4 regions of the Streptomyces sp. NBC_01261 genome follow, and region 2 is predicted to be linked to each of the others. Evidence: riboswitches for the same ligand, from Rfam matches in the RefSeq annotation. Region 2 holds a riboswitch; each other region holds the start of a gene.
What was found. A riboswitch is a leader RNA that binds a small molecule or an ion and turns the genes downstream of it on or off. The one in region 2 is predicted to bind cyclic di-AMP.
Positions count from the first base shown of each region.

Region 1: linked by a shared signal. The riboswitch ahead of OG226_RS04805 (C40 family peptidase) and the one ahead of OG226_RS14645 (M23 family metallopeptidase) in region 2 are both predicted to bind cyclic di-AMP.
Region 3: linked by a shared signal. The riboswitch ahead of OG226_RS41085 (C40 family peptidase) and the one ahead of OG226_RS14645 (M23 family metallopeptidase) in region 2 are both predicted to bind cyclic di-AMP.
Region 4: linked by a shared signal. The riboswitch ahead of OG226_RS09025 (M23 family metallopeptidase) and the one ahead of OG226_RS14645 (M23 family metallopeptidase) in region 2 are both predicted to bind cyclic di-AMP.

Region 1 covers NZ_CP108463.1:1,099,187-1,101,381, reverse strand. The annotation lists gene OG226_RS04805 (C40 family peptidase) at 1-1,345, opposite strand, end outside; cyclic di-AMP (ydaO/yuaA leader) riboswitch at 1,354-1,526, opposite strand; gene OG226_RS04800 (DUF1996 domain-containing protein) at 1,874-2,195, shown strand, end outside.
Region 2 covers NZ_CP108463.1:3,419,431-3,421,625, reverse strand. The annotation lists gene OG226_RS14650 (M16 family metallopeptidase) at 1-1,002, shown strand, start outside; cyclic di-AMP (ydaO/yuaA leader) riboswitch at 1,217-1,376, shown strand; gene OG226_RS14645 (M23 family metallopeptidase) at 1,390-2,145, shown strand.
Region 3 covers NZ_CP108463.1:9,229,789-9,231,983, forward strand. The annotation lists gene OG226_RS41080 (ATP-binding protein) at 106-564, shown strand; gene OG226_RS41085 (C40 family peptidase) at 670-1,143, opposite strand; cyclic di-AMP (ydaO/yuaA leader) riboswitch at 1,147-1,326, opposite strand; gene OG226_RS41090 (hypothetical protein) at 1,666-1,974, opposite strand; gene OG226_RS41095 (ATP-dependent Clp protease proteolytic subunit) at 1,982-2,195, opposite strand, start outside.
Region 4 covers NZ_CP108463.1:2,055,109-2,057,303, reverse strand. The annotation lists gene OG226_RS09030 (alpha-galactosidase) at 1-633, shown strand, start outside; cyclic di-AMP (ydaO/yuaA leader) riboswitch at 936-1,098, shown strand; gene OG226_RS09025 (M23 family metallopeptidase) at 1,103-2,038, shown strand.

The DNA.
Region 1 (2,195 bases), 2.3 Mb from region 2:
CGCCCGCGGCCTTCCAGGCGGCCTGGGTGAGGCTGGAGCAGTCGTACGCGTCCGGTCCGGCCGCGCCCCACAGGCAGGGCCTGCCGATCTGTGCGCGGGCGAAGGCGAGCGCGGTGGCGGTCTTGCTCTGCGTGCCCGCGTCCGGCGCGGCGGGGACGGCCGTGGTGCTGGTCATCGGGCTCATGGCCGGGGCCGGGGGGAGAAGGATCTCCGGGGCCATCGGCGGAGCCGTGGGCAGCGTGAACTCGGGGAGGACGGCCGGGGCCGAGGCGAAGGAGACCTCGGCGGCGGGGGCGATCGGCTGCCACTCCTGCCGCGGCGGGCGCCAGTCCGGTTCCGGCGTGGGGTACCAGGCGGGCTGGGCCGCGGGCTGCTCGGTGACCATGGGCATCTGCCCGGTGGACCACGCGGGCTGCTCGGTCACCACAGGGAACTGCCCGGTGGACCAGGTCTGCTGCTCGGTGACCATGGGCACCTGCCCGGTCGACCAGGCGGGCTGCTCGGCCACCATCGGGATCTGGCCGGTGGACCAGGTCGCCTCGGGGGCCGGCCAAGGCGTCTCCGGGGTCGCCCAAGGGGCACTCGCCGGGGCGGGTTCGGTACGCGGAGCGGCGATGTACGGGAGCAGCTCCAGGTCCGCGGTGAGCGGGTCGAAGGCCGGCGCCGGGGTGGCCGCGACGGCGAACTGCTGTGCCTCCACGACGGGCGTGGGCGGTACCTCGATGGCGGGCACGGGCGGCAGGTCGAGGACGGTCGCCTGCGGCATCTGAGCCATCTGCTGCATGTACGGCAGCTGAGGCGACTGGAGTGCCTGCGGCGCGGTGATCTGCGGCATCTGGAGTGACTGCGGAGCGGCGGGCGGCAGCGCGGCGATCGGTCCGGCCGTCAACTCCGCGACGGGCGCGGCGAGTTGAGGGGTGGCGGGTTCCGGTGCACCGGTCCCCGCGGTCAGTTCGGCCACGGCGCGGCTGGACTGCGCCTCAAGCGCTCGGGCGCCGCCCTCGGGCTCGGGGCGTCGCTCGGGCCGGGGTGCCGCCGAGCGGGCGGGAGTCCTGCCGGGCGGCAGTTTCGCCGGTACGGTCGGGCCCAGTTGGGCACGAGCGCGGTCGAACAACTGCCGAGTGACGGCGTCCTGGGCGGGGTCGGAAGGACGCGACGCGCTGGGACGGGGCTCGGCGCGCTTGCGCTGGCCGCCGGACATCTTGCGTGTGGCGTTGTAGTTTCCGGTGGCCGTCTCGGCCCTGTCGTAAAGGGAGTTGATCCGCCGCTGGACTTCGTCACGGCTGGGTCGGTCGTCCACGGTGGGGCCACTGCCTCCGGTGCGCGTGCGTCGTTCTGCCGGCATGGCAGACGTGCTCCTTCCGTATCGCGCCTACCGGGTTAGCTGTCGGGTTCGGGCGGCCGATCACGGAAGGATTGCCCTACGACCCTTGCCCGGACGGGCAATTGGGTCGATTCACCCCAAGTCGGTGGGTCCCCGGCTCCGGCTGTCGCGAGCGACACACCGGACTCGGCGCAAACCGTGCGGCCCGGCGCTGATCGCCGGAGTAGGTCGTACGGTCTGAGCGTCAACTTAGCCAACGTGTGTGCCTCGTGTGAAGGTTGAAGCGCGATATGTCCGATACGTTTTTGTGACCTTTACCTCGCTCGGATACTTCAGCTGCGCGCATCGAGGGCTCATGGGCCCGCCGAGCCGGGTGATCCATATGAGGTCGCTATGAATTTCTGGGACGGTTGAACACACTGGCGTCCCGCTCCGTATGGGAACGGGGGATTTCCATGCCGGGACGATCCGGGCCGACCGATACGTGTAGGAGCAACTTCCTTGGCACGCAACACGCGCAGACGCCCAACGGGCGCACGACGCGCGACGATGGCAGCAGTCGCCCTGATGCTGGGCGGCGGAGGACTGGTGGCGGCGAACGTCTACGCGTCGGCGTCCGAGGGCGGTTGGGGCGGTGACTCGTCTCAGCAAGGGTCTCCCGACGCGGCATCGAGTGGCGCGACGATCGACTGCCCGGACATCGGCACCCAGTTGACGTCCGTCCCCGACGAGGCGAAGACCGAGGTCGACGCCCAACTCGCGCTTCTGGACCAGCAGATAACCGAGGCCTATCAGAAACTGAAGGACTCGACGGAGTCCATACGCCAGGACGCCTCTTTCGCCGACAACGCGATCATGAATCCGTTGAAGG
Region 2 (2,195 bases):
CTCAGGGCGCCCGCCTTCGCGGACAGCGAGGTCGAGCGGCTGGTCCGCAACCGCCTCGACGAGATCCCGCACGAGACGGCCAACCCGTCCCGCCGCGCCGCCAAGGAGCTCTCCAAGGAGCTGTTCCCGGCGACCTCACGCATGTCGCGTCCGCGCCAGGGCACCGAGGAGACCGTCCAGAAGATCGACTCCGGGGCCGTACGCGCCTTCTACGACCGGCACGTCCGGCCCGCGACGGCCACCGTCGTGGTCGTCGGCGACCTCACCGGCATCGACCTGGACGCGCTCCTGGCCGACACCCTGGGATCGTGGACGGGTTCCGCCGCACAGCCGCGTCCCGTGCCGCCGGTGACCGCCGACGACACCGGGCGGGTCGTGATCGTGCACCGTCCCGGCGCCGTCCAGACCCAGTTGCTCATCGGCCGCGTCGGCGCCGACCGGCACGACCGCGTGTGGCCCGCGCAGGTGCTCGGCACGTACTGCCTCGGCGGCACCCTCACCTCCCGCCTGGACCGCGTCCTGCGCGAGGAGAAGGGCTACACCTACGGCGTGCGGGCGTTCGGCCAGGTGCTGCGTTCGGCACCCGACGGCACGGGCGCCTCGATGCTCGCCATCAGCGGCTCCGTGGACACCCCGAACACCGGTCCCGCGCTGGACGACCTGTGGACGGTGCTCCGCAAGCTCGCCGAGGGCGGACTCACCGACGCCGAGCGGGACATCGCCGTACAGAACCTCGTCGGGGTGGCGCCCCTCAAGTACGAGACCGCCGCGGCCGTCGCGAGCACGCTGGCCGACCAGGTCGAGCAGCACCTGCCCGACGACTACCAGGCGACGCTGTACCAGCAGCTCGCCGCGACCGGCACCGTGGAGGCCACCGCGGCGGTCGTGAACGCCTTCCCGGTGGACCGTCTGGTGACGATCCTGGTCGGCGACGCGGAGCAGATCAAGGAGCCCGTGGAGGCTCTCGGCATCGGCGAAGTGACCGTCGTCCCGGCCGAGTAGACGACCCGTAGCGAGCCGAACAGCGGCACGCGCGCGTGGGGGCCCTGGTGACTGAAGAGTCACCAGGGCCCCCTATTGTCCGAATTGGGGGAGAGGTTGCCTGTCTGCCCTGTGGCATGTGCAACAAAAACCGTGATCCGTTTGGGGATTGAAAGTGGCCCCCCTTAGCGTCGGTCCGGCTGTCCGTCAGGCACCGCGCCGCACTCGCGGCACCGGACAGTCATCGCCGAGTCCCCGTACGGCGCGAGCCAGGGGAGCCGGGGACCCATGTCCCTGGGGTGAATCGGACGCCCGCGCGTGGAGCGAGGGGGTCCGTAGGAGACCTTCCTGCTCCGAACCCGTCAGCTAACCCGGTAGGCGAGAAGGAAGGAAAGGACCACCCACTTCATGGCGTTCACCCGCGCCACCGGGAAGCACCGTCGCCCGAGCCGGACCCACCGCACCACCGTTCGTGTCGCCAGTGTCGCGGCCCTCACCACCACCGGCGTCGTCGGCACCCTCGCGAGCGCCCCCGCGTTCGCCGCGGAGCCCGCCGTGGAACAGACCGGCCTCACCCCCGTCATCGCCATGGGCGACGCCGTCGCCGAGAAGATCGACGCCCAGGCCGCCGCCCAGCAGCAGGCCGCGGCCGAGCAGGCCGCCAAGGAAGAGGCCCGCGCCAGGGCCGCCGCACTGGCCAAGGCGGAGCGCGCGGCCGAGGTGCGCGCGGCCCGTGCCGCCGAGCGCAAGAAGCTCAACACCTTCGTCGCACCGGTCACCGGCTCGTACGTCTCCACCGGCTACAAGACCGGTGGTTCCCTCTGGTCCTCCGGCGCCCACACGGGCATCGACTTCCACGCCTCGACCGGTACCTCCGTGCACGCGGTCGGTTCCGGCACCGTCGTCGAGGCCGGCTGGGGCGGCTCGTACGGCAATCAAGTGGTGATCAAGATGGCCGACGGCATGTACACCATGTACGGCCACCTGTCGTCCATCGGTGTCTCCGTCGGCCGGACGGTCACCCCGGGCGAGCAGATCGGCCTCTCCGGGGCGACCGGCAACGTGACCGGACCGCACCTCCACTTCGAGGCCCGCACGACCGCCGAGTACGGCTCCGACGTCGACCCCGTCGCCTACCTCCGCAAGCACGGCGTGAACGTCTGACGACGTACCGCCGCACTTCCCGAAGCCCTGGCCCGCCCGGCCGGGGCTTT
Region 3 (2,195 bases), 5.8 Mb from region 2:
CGACGAGGTAATGGCAGTCTGGCGAAGAAGCACCAGTCCGGGACCGTACTCGAACCATCCGCTCCGTGTCGGACACCGGTCCCGCGGGAAAGGGACGACCGCGCCATGGCAGACCATCTGGAAGCATCCGTCACTCTGCCGAGCGATCCCGCCTCGGTCTCCACCGCCCGCACCTATGTCGTCGGGACCCTGGTGGAATGGGGACTTCCGGCGGACACGGAGGTCGCCGACACCATCCGCCTCATCGTCTCCGAACTCGCCACCAACGCCGTACAGCACACCTTCGGGCAGTCACCCACCTTCACGGTGGACATGGAGCTGGAGCGTGACGAACGGCTGCGCATCGGGGTCACCGACAGCCATCCCCGGTTCCCGAAACGCCTGCCGGCCGCCGTCCAGCAGGACAACGGCCGAGGCATGGTGATCATCCGCTGGCTGACCGCGGAGTGCGGCGGCAAACTCAAGGTCCGGCCCACCCTGGAGGGCGGCAAGACCGTCTCCATCGAGGTGCCCTGGACGGTACCGGCCCGACCGGTGACCACGGCGGGCCAGCAGGAGCCGTAGAGCCGCCGTCTTCCGAACGCCTCCGTCCCGAACGTCCCTGGACACCCGAGGGGGGTGGCGGCCTGTCAGGTGGCCGCCACCCCCCTCGGGAGATTCGGACAGGCCCTAGCTGACCCGGCCGTACCAGACGCTCTTGGTCCAGATCTTCTGCAGCCTCACCACGTCCCCGGTCTTCGGGGCGTGCCAGATCTTTCCCTTGCCGGCGTAGATGCCGACGTGGTAGACGCTGGAGCCCGAGTGGAAGAAGACGAGGTCCCCGGCCTTGCGGCTCTTGGCCGAGATGTGGTGGGACTTGTTGTACTGCTGGGCCGCCGTACGGGGCAGTTTCTTGCCTGCCTTCTTGTACGAGTACAGCGTGAGCCCGGAGCAGTCGAAGCGGCCCGGTCCGGTGGCCCCGTACCTGTACGGGGCGCCCTTCTTGGACGCCGCGACCTGGAGTGCCTTCGTCGCGGGTGTCGCGGCCGCGGCGTCGGATGCGACGCCCGGTATCACGACGGAGCCGCCCACGGCGGCGATGGCGAAGGCCGAGGCCGTACCGGCCCTGACCATCAGCGACGGGACACGATTGAGCGCAGTCATGCGCAACCCTTCGTCAGCCGCCTGTGAAAGATGACCTGTCGGATTCGGGCTGACAAAGTTGCCCGGCCGCTGACGCGGCTTCACCCCAAGGGCTGCTCGACCCGGTCATGGCGTGACCGTCCCGGCGACCCGTCGTGCTTGGGTCCTCCACTCCTGCCGATGCACTCCTGTCGACCTGTCATCCGGGTGGCGGCAGGACTCGGCGTCCGCCCGGATCGCCCCGCCGCTGCGGCGGGGTCTTGTCGTCAGACAGGGATCTTCACCTATGAATGTCCGAAAAGCCCAACGGAACCGGGGATTTGTGGGGTTACTCACCACTCACCCGTTCGGGTGGACAGCCCCGTGTTCGAAGGGGTGTCGAGGGGTGCCAGGCCCTCGGACCAGCACCGGAACGCTTCATACGGCCCTGGGGCTACGCGTGTTGCGCAACCCGGACGGCCGTATGGACGGAGCGGCGACTACTCCGATCGGGGGTACGCCGTTCGGCTCGTTTCGCCCCCGGCCGGGACGGCTCCGGGTCCGTCAACTGTCGGAGGACGCGGGGATGGTGACGCGAGCCGTGCGGCGCTCCCCGTCCAGCACGCGCAGCGCCCGCGCGAGAGTCGGGGCGTGCAGTTCGGTCTCGCCCCGCTGGTGCATCAGCGCCAGCGCGTCCCGCAGCTCGGTGGCCTTGGCCACGAGCGCCTGAGCGGCCCTCAGGCCACGGTACGTGTCACCGTCGTGCGCCGGGTTGATACGGCCGAGCAGGTCGGCCACATCCAGATAACGGTCGATCAACTCGCCCTCGGCGCGTGTCAGTGCGGGCAGCGGAGGCAGTTCCGGCGGCAGCATCGTCGGCTCACTCCCCGCCCGGCTCGGTGAGCGAGATCCTGCGGGTCGACACGATCCGGTCCACCAACCCGTATTCCAGAGCCTGTTGGGCATCCATGATCCGGTCCCGCTCGATGTCCGCGCTCACCTGCGCCACCGTCCGTCCCGTGTGCAGGGCGAGCAGTTCCTCCAGTTGGACCCGCGTGCGTGCCAACTCCCCGGCCTGGATGGCGAGATCACTC
Region 4 (2,195 bases), 1.4 Mb from region 2:
GCGGCCCACCCGGGCGTGGCCTTCGAGTCCTGCTCGGGCGGCGGCGGCCGGATCGACCTCGGCATCATGAGCCGTACGGACCAGGTGTGGACCTCGGACAACACCGACCCGCTCGACCGGCTCGCCATCCAGCACGGCTTCAGCCAGATCCACCCCGCGCGCGTGATGGCCGCCTGGGTCACCGACAGCCCGAACACCCAGCTCAACGGCCGCGTCAGCAGCCTGCGTTTCCGGTTCGTGAGCGCCATGGCCGGGGTGCTCGGCGTGGGCGGCGATCTCTCGGAGTGGACCGGGGAGGAACTCGCCGAGGCCCGCCGGTGGGTGGACCTGTACAAGGAGATCCGGCCGCTCGTGCAGCACGGCGACCTCCACCGGCTGCGCCCGCCGAGCGGCGGACTCGGCGCCGTGCAGTACGTCCGCGGCGACGAGACCGTCGTCCTCGCCCTGCTCCAGGCGCAGCACTACGGCGAGCCGCTGCCGGCGCTCCGGCTGCGCGGGCTCGACCCGGCAGCGTCGTACGAATGCCTCGAAACGGGCGAAGTCCACCGGGGGGCCGTGCTGTTGCACCACGGGCTGCGGACCGGGCTGCGCGGTGACCTCGATGCGACGGTTATCCGCCTGCGTCGCATCTGATCCCTCTGTCCCAATTGCAGCCTTCGTCCAACTCGCTCTGGAATAAAGGAACCTGAGAGTTGTGTACGTGAGCAGCGTCATATTCGTGACCGTGCGTCGTTCGTCATGTTCACGTAATTGACGTGCTTTTACAGGGGGATTGAGGGGTTGAGTCCTGTGGGAATTCACGGAGGGTGACGGTGAATTCCCACAGGGAAACACAAGAAACGCAAATCCGTGGAACCTCCTGCTTGTCCCTTTGCGTCTTCCTCGCTTACGTTCGCCACCAATCCGGACGGACGCCCAATCCTGCCGCCGACCGGACTCCGCACACACCCACCCGTATGCGGCAGGAGCGGGGGACCCACAGGTAAGACGCCTGTTCCGGTCTCCGGAACGGGCTTGGGGTTTAGCCGCGACCAGCGCGCGGCCGGGCATCTCCAGCCCGCACCCGACAGCTCACCTCGCAGGCGCCGGAGAGGAATTCGTCATGCCCGTGAAGGGTAAGCACCGCCGCCCGAAGTCCCAGCGACTCACCCGCTCGATGGCCGTAGCCGGAACCGGCGGCGCCGCACTCGCCCTTCCGCTCATGGGGGCCACCGGCGCTCATGCCGCGCCCACGACTTCCGCTCCGGAAAAGGCCGTTCAGTCCCTTCCGGTGACAGAGAAGACGGCGACGGAGAAGGTGGCGACCGCCAAGACCGCGGGCGTCAAGACGTATTCGGTGAAGGCGGGCGACTGGCTCGCGAAGATCGCCGACGAGCAGGACGTCACCGGCGGCTGGAAGAAGATCTACCAGGACAACCGTGAGGCCATCGGCGGCGACCCGTCACTGATCCACCCGGGCCTGAAGCTGACCCTCGGCAAGAAGGCCGCGACGGGCGGGACGGACACCGGTACGTCGTCCAAGTCGTCCGGCACCACGTCTCCTTCGTCCTCGTCGTCGTCCTCCTCTTCCTCGGCGAAGAGCAGCTCGGCCGCGCAGAGCGACGACAGCACGGGCACCAGTACCTCCACCGGCTACACCCTCCCCGTGACCGGCGCCACCATCGGCACCGGCTATCACGTCGCGGGCAGCATGTGGTCCAGCGGCTATCACACCGGCGTCGACTTCGTCGTCCCGACGGGCACCACCGTCAAGGCGGTCGCCGCGGGCACGGTCGTCTCGGCGGCCTACGACGGCGCGTACGGCAACGAGGTCGTCATCCGGCACGCGGACGGCGAGTACTCGCAGTACGCCCACATGTCGCAGCTGTCCGTCTCGGCCGGTCAGACCGTGACCGAGGGCCAGCAGATAGGTCTCTCCGGCGCGACCGGCAACGTGACCGGCCCGCACCTGCACTTCGAGATCCGGACCACGCCGTACTACGGCTCGGACGTGGACCCGGTCGCCTATCTCCGCTCGCACGGCGTCACCGTCGGCTGACACCGGAGCCCGGCGCAGAGCAGTTCCGGGGTCAACGCCCCTGATCGGAGGGTTATTCCGACTTTGGACAACCCTTTACAAGTGGCTTATCTCACCGCCCGTCAACCCCTAAATACGATCGCGTAGGTCACACCTCAGGGTGAATTATGGTTGCCGT